Regions from separate parts of the Kribbella sp. NPDC049174 genome, predicted to be linked through region 1. Evidence: riboswitches for the same ligand, from Rfam matches in the RefSeq annotation. Region 1 holds a riboswitch; the other holds the start of a gene.

Evidence for each region. Region 1 has a riboswitch for S-adenosylmethionine ahead of ACGFIF_RS04365 (aminotransferase class V-fold PLP-dependent enzyme). Riboswitches for the same ligand answer to the same signal wherever they lie in the genome.
Region 2: linked by a shared signal. The riboswitch ahead of thrC (threonine synthase) and the one ahead of ACGFIF_RS04365 (aminotransferase class V-fold PLP-dependent enzyme) in region 1 are both predicted to bind S-adenosylmethionine.

What each region holds. Positions count from the first base shown of each region.
Region 1 covers NZ_JBICSZ010000001.1:951,059-955,769, reverse strand. The annotation lists gene ACGFIF_RS04380 (DNA translocase FtsK 4TM domain-containing protein) at 1-856, opposite strand, end outside; gene ACGFIF_RS04375 (DUF4184 family protein) at 908-1,696, opposite strand; gene ACGFIF_RS04370 (DinB family protein) at 1,761-2,276, opposite strand; SAM riboswitch class IV at 2,371-2,484, shown strand; gene ACGFIF_RS04365 (aminotransferase class V-fold PLP-dependent enzyme) at 2,501-3,865, shown strand; gene ACGFIF_RS04360 (prolyl oligopeptidase family protein) at 3,876-4,711, opposite strand, start outside.
Region 2 covers NZ_JBICSZ010000002.1:386,377-391,087, reverse strand. The annotation lists gene ACGFIF_RS12385 (zinc-dependent alcohol dehydrogenase family protein) at 1-780, opposite strand, end outside; gene ACGFIF_RS12380 (VOC family protein) at 794-1,174, opposite strand; gene ACGFIF_RS12375 (ubiquitin-like small modifier protein 1) at 1,225-1,500, opposite strand; gene thrC (threonine synthase) at 1,497-2,765, opposite strand; SAM riboswitch class I at 2,776-2,916, opposite strand; gene ACGFIF_RS12365 (GlxA family transcriptional regulator) at 2,982-3,944, opposite strand; gene ACGFIF_RS12360 (cation:proton antiporter) at 4,102-4,711, opposite strand, start outside.

The sequences.
Region 1 (4,711 bases):
CGGTGTCGTCGGTCGGTGCGGCCACGACGGACGGTGCGTCCTCGGGCAGCGCCGTACGTCCCATCAGTACGTCGAACGCCGCGCGGACGCGGAGTGGGATCGCGTAGACCGGCGTACCGGTGATCACCAGAGCGCCGAAGATCGACAGCAGCACCAGCAGCGGTGCGGCCACGTACTGAGTCAGCAGGTCGGACAGGAGTGAGGAGACGACGTACCCGATGGCGCCACCGGCGTCCTGGAGCGGAGCGTCGGCCGGGTTGCCGGGACGCGGTAGGCCGTTGGCGATGTGGACCAGGCCGAGCACGCCGAGCGAGACGGCGGTCCAGCCGATCACCTGCCGGCCGGCCGGGCCGTTGCGGTCCGGGTGGCGCAGAGTGCGCAGCGCGATGAACAGGAGCATCAGCGGGACGGCCCAGCCGAGCATGCCGACGCTGCCGCCGACGACGGTCCGGATGCCCTTGCCGACAGCCCCCGGGAGGTCCCACCAGATGGCGGCGGCCACCACGACCGCCAGGCCGATCAGGAACAGGCCACCGCCGTCGCGGCGGTGCTCGGGGTCGAGGTCGCGGGCGCCGTTGCCGATCCCGCGGACCATGCTGCCGAGCAGGTGCGCGATCCCGATCCAGATCTTCACGATGCCGCGCCCGACGGCGATCATGGCGGCCGCGAACGGGCCCGGTCCGCTGTTTTTGGGCGTGCTGGTCCGCGCGGCGGTGGATCCACCGCGCTTCGCGCTCTGCCCACGCTTCTGGGCGCCTGACGGACGGGAGCGTCCACCAGCAGCCGACCGTGCCGTACTCGGCCGGTTGGCTGCCGACTTCTGCGCCCGCGCCGGGGAAGACGTGCGGGTCGCCATGCTTAGCAGGCTACCCCGATTACCTCTCGAGTCACACGTGTCACACGCCGATCACACTGCCCCATCCGTAGCGTCACGGCGCCGCCACCGGACTAAATGCCAAACCGCGACGTACCACCCGACGGCCGCCAGTCCGCCGAAGACGAGACCTGTCAGCACCAGTCGTACGGCGGTCTCGCCGGCCAGGTCGTCGGCCCCGCTCAACTGAACGGAGGCTCCGGCCACACCCAGGGCAAGCACTCCGGCGAGTACGACGTACCGCACCCAAGGCGGGACCTGGTTCGTCGGGTTCACCGGCGAGGTGCGCCGGTACCAGCGGCAGAGCCAGATGGCGAGGATCACACAGCCGACGACGGTGCTGACGTACTGGAGGATCCGGTTGACGTCCCAGGTCGCGGTCACCTCGGCGCGGAAGAAGTCGGGGAAACGCCGGACGAAGTAGCCGTCGCCGTGGGTGAACGAGTCCCAGAGCACGTGAGTGAAGGCGCCGAGGATGGCGGAGATCACGGTCCAGACGAGGACGGTGGGCGTTGGGCGTGGTGGTGCCGGGAAGCGGCTGGCAAGGCTTGGTGGTGCCAGGGCCGCGAGTGGCCGCCTGACGACCAGATGGAAGGCTGCCAGCAGGATCAGCGCGATCGCGGGGTCGAGCCAGAACGCCGACGAGAACTTGTGGGTGAGCGTCAGGGTCAGGTTGCCATGGATCTGCTGGGTGGCGAGGTGGTAGATCGGGTCCAGGTACAGCAGGTCGGGCGCCACAGCTCCTGCCACCAAGGCCGATGCGATCAGCGGGCGCCGGATGAGGGGCAGGACCGCGGCGGGGTGGGCGAGCGTGAACGGCATGGCCAGGGCCTAGGAGACCAGGAGGTCGTCGCCTTAGGCAACAATCCGGACGAGGCGCCGGCGGTCAGGCGCCGGTGGTCCCGTCCAGTTGTTCGCGGACGAGATCGGCGTGCCCGCAGTGCCGGGCGTACTCGCCGATCAGATGGATGTAGATCATCCGGAGCGTCGACTCCCTGCCCTTGAAGGTGAACCGGGCGTCCAGCGAGCGCCCGGCCGCGGCCTCGTCGGACAGCTTCCACTCCGTGATCAATCCCTCGTACGCCGCCTGCGCCTCGGCCGGATCGATCAGCTCGAAGTCCGCGTCCTTACCCAGTTCCAGCGGAAACACCGGGTCGGCGGGCTCGGTGGCGAAGTGGATCCGGAACCAGATCCGCTCGACCTTGGTCAGGTGCCGGATCAGCCCGAGCAGCGAGAGGTTCGACGGCGGGGACGGCCGCTCGGCCAACTCGGAAGCGGTCAGGCCGGCGCACTTGAACAGCAAAGTGGTGCGATAGAAGTCCAGATATCCCTGGAGAAGCTTGCGTTCAGGCGCGGTCAGCGAGCCGTCCGGTCGGTCGACGGCAGGTGCTCTCCAGGTCATGCGTTCCTCACTTGTCTCACGATGTGTTCGACTATCTCACCACATGAGATAGCCACTGGCGTTCTCCGTATCCCGTTCGTTACCGTCTTCGACAGGTCATGAGTGCCAGCGTCAAGCCCCGGCTCGCTGGCCGGCAACCCTCCTCCGCGGTGGGGTGCCCCGGGTGAAGACCAGGCCGTGCGGATACCCCGTTCGGCAAGCGCGGACTTCCTGGGAGCAGCACCATGTCGATTCTCTCCATCCTCGAGCCTGCCAGTACGACGACGCCGCGACCGACGGTCGCCCGGCTCGCCACCGGCACCATCCCCGCCACGGTCGGGTCGGACCTGCTGGTCCCACTGGCCGACGGCCGGGTCACCGACTACGCCAACTTCGACCACGGCGCCAGCGCGCCGTGTCTGGAGTCGGTCCGCGCCAGCGTCGAGGCGGCACTGCCGTCCTACGCGTCGGTGCACCGCGGCAACGGCTACGCGTCCCGCATCACCACCCAGTGGTACGAGCGGGCGCGCGCCGAGGTGCACGGCTTCGTCGGCGCCCGTCAGGACGACCAGGTGATCTTCACCCGGCAGACGACCGACGCGCTCAACCTGCTCTCCCACGCCGTACCCGCGGACGCGACCGTGATCGTGTTCGAGTCCGAGCACCACGCCGCGCTCCTCCCCTGGCCGGCCGAGCGGACCGTGCGTCTCAAAGCGCCGAGCTCCCCGAACGAGGCCGTGAGCAGCGTCGCCGATGCCCTGCGCGAAGCGCCCGAGGGTCCGCGGCTCGTCGTCGTCACCGGTGCGTCGAACGTCACCGGCGAGATCTTCCCGATCGCGGAGATCGCTGCCGTGGCCAAGGCCCACGGTGCCCGGGTCTGCCTCGATGCCGCGCAGCTCGCCCCGCACCGGCCGGTCGACATCGCCACGCTCGACGTCGACTGGGTCGCCCTGTCCGGCCACAAGCTCTACGCCCCGTACGGCGCCGGCGCCCTGATCGGCCGCGCGGACTGGCTGGACGCCGCTGAGCCCTACCTTTACGGCGGCGGCGCCACCACGGCGGTCACCGACGACCTGGTGGTCTGGGCGACCGGACCGGCCCGGCACGAGGGCGGATCCCCCAACGTCATCGGCGCCATCGCGCTGGCCTCGGCCTGTGCGGCGATCAGCAAGCACCGGGACGCGATCGAGCAACACGAGCGCAGCTTGCTCGCCCGGCTCCGTACCGGTCTCGCACAGATTCCCGGCGTCACGACGTACTCGATCTTCGGCCAGGAGGCGGACCGGGTCGGCACGGTGTGTTTCACCGTCGCCGGGCTGACCTCGACCCTGGTGTCCGCGGCGCTGAGCGCGGAGTACGGGATCGGTGTCCGCGACGGCAAGTTCTGTGCGCACCCGCTGGTCGGTCACCTGCTCGCCGACTCCCCCGAGCACGGCACGGCCGTCCGGGCGAGCCTCGGCCTCGGTACGACGCGTGAGCACGTCGACCGGCTCGTCAACGCCGTACGGACGCTGGCCACCAGCGGACCGCGGTCGGAGTACGAGGAGTCCGCGCACGGCTGTCAGCCGGCCGACGACCCGCGCGACCTCCAGGCCCCGCGGATCTGGTGACCCTCCCCTCCTACTGCTCAGGAGGAACAAGACCTACGTGGTGAGCAGCGAACGCCAGTAGGTCCGCCCATTCGGACGCGACCATCGCGGCAGGCTTTCCGAAGCCGTGGCCGGTGTTGACCTCGATGCGGGTCAAGACAGGTACGGAAGAGGACTGGGCATGCTGCAACGCGGCGATGAACTTGTGACTGTGCAGCGGCACCACCCGGTCGTCGTGGTCACCGGTGACCACGAGAGTGGCCGGGTACGCCGTACCATCGCGCAACCGGTGCAGCGGCGAGTAGGCCAGCAGATCCTCGAACTGCGCGGCGTCGTCCGGGTGCCCGAAGTCGGAGGCCCACGCGGCTCCCACTGTGAACAGGTGGAACCGCAACATGTCCATGACGCCGACGCCCGGCAGGGCGACCGCGAACAGGTCCGGGCGCTGCGTCATCGCCGCACCGACCAGCAGACCGCCGTTGCTGCGGCCGTGAATGGCCAGCTGCGACGGAGTGGTCACGCCGGTGTCCCGCAGGTGCTCTGCCACGGCGATGAAGTCGTCGAAGACGTTCTGCTTGTTCTTCAGCCGTCCGGCTTCGTGCCAGTCGCTGCCGTACTCGCCACCGCCGCGCAGGTTCGCGATCACCAGCACGCCACCTGCCGCCAGCCACGCCGGCCAGCCCGGCCGGTACTCGGCCAGGATCGGGATGCGGAAGCCGCCGTACCCGTAGAGCATGGTCGGACGTGGTGACGAGAAGTCCAGGTCGGAGCGGGTGATGACGAAGTACGGCACCTCGCGACCGGGCTCGAGCCGCCGCTCGACGGTGATCGCCGGCGACGTGAACCCGCCCGCCCCGCGGACGAGTT
Region 2 (4,711 bases), on a different contig from region 1:
CTGGAGGTGGCGGCCGCGGGGGCGGAGGGCGAGTAGGGACTGCTGGACGATTTCGTTGGAGCCGAGGGCGTCCATCGTCACGTGGGCTCCCCCGCGGGTCAGGTCGCGGATGTCGTCAACGGTGGTCGGGGAGGCTTGCAGCACCACGGACGCGCCGTAATCGCGGGCCAGCTTCAAAGCCTCCGGATTGGTGTCGACGGCGAGGACCTCAGCGCCAAGCGACGCGGCGATCATCACCGCAGACAGGCCGACTCCGCCGCAGCCGAAGATCACCACGTTCTCGTCCGCGGTGACGCGGCCGACCTGGCGCACGGCGCGGAACGACGTCGCGAACCGGCAACCCAGGCCGGCTGCCGTGTCGAAGGACAAGTCGTCGGGCAGCCGCACCAGATTCACGGATGCGTAGGGCACAGCGACGTACTCGGCGAAAGAACCCCAGTAGTTGAACCCGGGTTGCAACTGGTTAGGGCAGACCTGCTGGTTGCCCTCGAGGCACTGCTCGCACTCGCCACACGCGCAGATGAACGGCGTGGTGACGCGATCGCCGACCTGCCAGCCCTCGACGCCGGCACCGACCGCGGCGATCGTCCCGGCCAGCTCATGACCCGGCACGTGCGGCAGCACGATGTCCGAGTCGTGCCCCATCCACCCGTGCCAGTCACTGCGGCACAGGCCGGTGGCCTCGACCTTCAGGACGACACCACCGTCCGCCGGCTCAGGCTGCGGAACCTCCTGTACGACGGGCAGAACGCCGAACTGCTCGACTACGACAGCACGCATCCCGGCATCGTAGTCAGCCGACGCAGAACTCGTTGCCCTCCGGGTCGAGCATCACGATGTGGCCGAGCTGGTCGCCGTAGAAATCCTCGCGCACCTGGGTCGCGCCGAGTGTGATCAGCTCGGACGCCTTCCGGCGCATCCGGTCCGCGGACGCGGCGTCGCGCATCCCCGGACCGGCCACCCGGATGTCGATGTGCAGCCGGTTCTTCGCCGTCTTGGGCTCGGGGACGCGGAGGAAGCTGATCGCCGGGGCGACATCGTCGGGGTCGACGATCGACGCTCCGTCCGGGTCGTCGTACCCGGGCTCCAGGATGTAGCCGAGGGCCGCGGCCCAGAACTCCGCCAGCCGCTGTGGGTCGCTGGCGTCCCCGCCGATGGTCCACTTCGTCGCCATGTGAGCGGCGCTAGCGCCCGTTCCGGACGATCCACGCCCGGATCAGCGAATCAGCCGCCTGCGACCGCGGGGATGATCGAGACCTCGCCGCCGTCCTTGATCGACGTCTGCAGGCCCTCGGCGAAGCGGACGTCGTCGTTGTCGACGTACACGTTCACGAAACGGCGCAGTTCGCCGGACTCGTCCAGCACGCGGGCCTTGATGCCCGGGTACGAGCTGTCCAGCGACTCGAGCACCTCGCTCAGCGTCGCCCCCTCGGCGCTGACCGAGGAGGCACCCTGGGTGTAGGGGCGCAGGATGGTCGGGACCCGGACACTCACGCTCACTGCAGGCCTGCCTTCACGAAGGCGTCGTACGACGCGGGAATGGTCACCTTGGGGCCGACCCGGTCGGCCACGGCGTCGAGCGTCTTCAGCCCGTCGCCGGAGTTGATGATCACCGTCTCGGCCTCGGGGTCGAGCTGTCCGGTCGCGATCAGCTTCTTCAGCGTCGCGACGGTCACCCCGCCCGCGGTCTCGGTGAAGATGCCCTCGGTCCGGGCCAGTAGCTGGATGCCCTCGACCACTTCCTCGTCTGTGACGTCCTCGATCGCGCCGCCGGTACGACGGGCCACGTCCAGGACGTACGGTCCGTCCGCCGGGTTGCCGATCGCCAGCGACTTCGCGATGGTGTCCGGCTTCACCGGCTTCACCACGTCGTACCCGTCCCGGAAGGCCTGCGCGACCGGCGAGCAGCCGGTGGCCTGGGCGCCGTACACCTTGTAGTCGGTCGCGTCGACCAGGCCGAGCTTGCCCAGCTCGGTGAAGCCCTTGTCGATCTTGGTCAGCTGCGAACCGGAGGCGACCGGGATGACGATCTGCTGCGGCAGCCGCCAGCCGAGCTGCTCGGCGATCTCGAAGGCGAGCGTCTTGGAGCCCTCGGAGTAGTACGGCCGGACGTTGACGTTGACGAACGCCCAGCCCTCCTCCTCGCCGGCGATCTCGGAGGCCAGCTTGTTCACGTCGTCGTAGTTGCCCTCGACGGCGACCAGTGTGCCGCCGTACACGGCGGTGGTGATCACCTTGGGGCGCTCGAGGTCGTGCGGGATGAACACGACCGAGCGGATGCCGGCCCGGGCGGCGGCAGCGGCCACGGCGTTGGCCAGGTTGCCGGTGGAGGGGCAGGCGAAGACCTTCATGCCGAGCTCGCGGGTGGCGCTCAAGGCACTCGCTACGACACGGTCCTTGAAGGAGTGCGTCGGGTTGCCGGAGTCGTCCTTCACCCAGAGCTTCCGCAGGCCCAGCTCGCGGGCCAGGTTGCCGGCGTCGATCAGCCGGGTGTAGCCGGGTTCGGTGTTCGGGTAGCTGGCCACGTCGACGGGGACGGGCAGCAGCGGCTGGTAGCGCCAGATGTTCTTGGGGCCGGCCTCGATCTGCTCGCGGGTGATGGCCGGGTACTCGTACCCGACCTCGAGCGGACCGAAGCACTCGGTACAGGCGTAGAACGGTCCGAGTGGCGACTTCGCCCCACAGGCGCGACAGCTCAGGTGCGTACCGTTGCCGAAGGCACCTTCACGGATGGTGTGGGTGGTCGAGTCGGCGGTCAGGCTCATGGAGGTTCCCTCCTCATCTTCCCCGGACACCGGATCTCGGCGCGGGACGGATTTGGCACCGTTCCGCCGCGAGGGCCCCGGACTGGGACCTCAACGGGGAGGGTTGCCGGGACTTCAACGGGCCGTTTCCCTCAGTCCCTCTGGATGAGCTCCCCCGAGGTTACCCAATCGGGTCCATATTGTGTCTTCGGTTCCCACCATTCGAGACAGCCGATCTCAGCCGTGCCGGGCCCGGAAGGTCCGCCGGTACGCCGAGGGCGAGGTGTGCAACTGCTTGGCGAAGTGGTGACGCAGCGTGACCGGGGTGGCAAACCCGGCGGCCAGCGCAATCTCCTCCACCGGCGCGTCACCGGTCTCCAGCATGGTCAGGGCGGCCTGGATCCGCTGGGCGATCAGCCATTTGCCCGGCGTCGTCCCGGTCGCCTTCACGAAGTGACGCAGGTACGTCCGCGGCGACAGCCCGGCCTGCTTGGCCAGGTCGGGTACGCCGATCGGCTCGGCGAGATGTTCGAGCGCCCAGCCGAGGCTCCGGGCGACGGAGGCGTCGTCGGGGTCCGGCGGCACCGGGGATTCGATGTACTGCGCCTGGCCGCCGGATCGATACGGCTGGATCACCAGTCGGCGGGCGACCGCGTTCGCCACGGCCGCGCCGTAGTCCTTGCGGACCAGATGCATGGCCAGATCCAGACCGGCCGCACAACCGGCACTCGTGAGTACGTCGCCTTCGTCGGTGTACAGCGGCTCTGGATCCACGACGATCTTGGGGTAGAGCTCGCTCAAGAGGTCGGCGTACCGCCAATGGGTGGTGGCGCGGCGGCCGTCGAGCAGGCCGGCTGCGGCGAGTGCGAACGCTCCTGAGCAGATCGAGACGATCCGCGCGCCGCGGCGGTGCGCCTTCTGCAGGGCGGCGATCAGTTCGGGCGAGGTCTCGCCGGACGGGTCCGCGACGCTCGGGACGACGACCGTGTCCGCGGCCGCGAATTCCTCCAGGCCGTGCGGGCTGCTCAGCGTGGCGCCGCCGAGGACGCGGATCGGCTCCGGCGTCTCGGTACAGACCTTCAGCTCGTACCAGGGCTGGTCGATATCCGGCCAGGCCAGCCCGAACACCTCGATCACGATGCCCGCTTCGAAGGCCGTCATCCCGTCGTACGCGAGGACTGACACTGTGCGCTGACCCATGTGTCATTATCTTAGCGATAGTCGTCGTACGCGCCACTTCTACGGTCGGCCCGATCCTCGGACGATGGAGTCATGTTCCAGGGATTGAAGGACTTCGCAGCAGGGATCCACGCCGCCGCGGCCGTCCGTCACGGTGTCCAGCCGCCGGCCCAAGCGCTCACGAAGGCTGGTCGCGGCGGACGTCGAGCATCCGCATCAGAGGCGTCGCCGCAACGCCGTGAACAACCACGCTCAGCACGACGGTGAAGCCGACGGTCGCCCACAGCCACGGCAGGTCGGTGCTGAAGTCGGCACCGGCGTACGCGAGATAGAACACCGACCCGACACCCCTGATCCCGAACGCCGCGGTCACCCACCGCTCCGAGCGCCGCAGCGGTGTCCGGGCCAAGGCGACATAGGCGGTCAACGGACGGATCACCAGCACCAGCAGGAGCCCGATCGCGGCGCCGGCGAGGGTCAGCGGCGCTAGCAGCCCGGCCGTGATCGCCACCCCGAGCAGCAGCAGGATCCCCCAGGTGAGGATGTGCTCGAGCTGCTCGATGAACCCGTGCAAATCCTCGTGGAAGTCGTGGTTTCGCTCGGCCGCACGCAGGACCAGCGCCGCGACGAACACCGAGACGAAGCCGTAGCCGTGCAGCACCTGGGCAAGACCGTAGACGCCCAGCGTCATCGCGAGGGCCAGCACGGGTTCACGCGAGTCGGCCAGGCGGAAGGTGCGCGAGGGCGCGGAGAACGCCATCTTGCCGAGCAACCAGCCGACGCCCGCA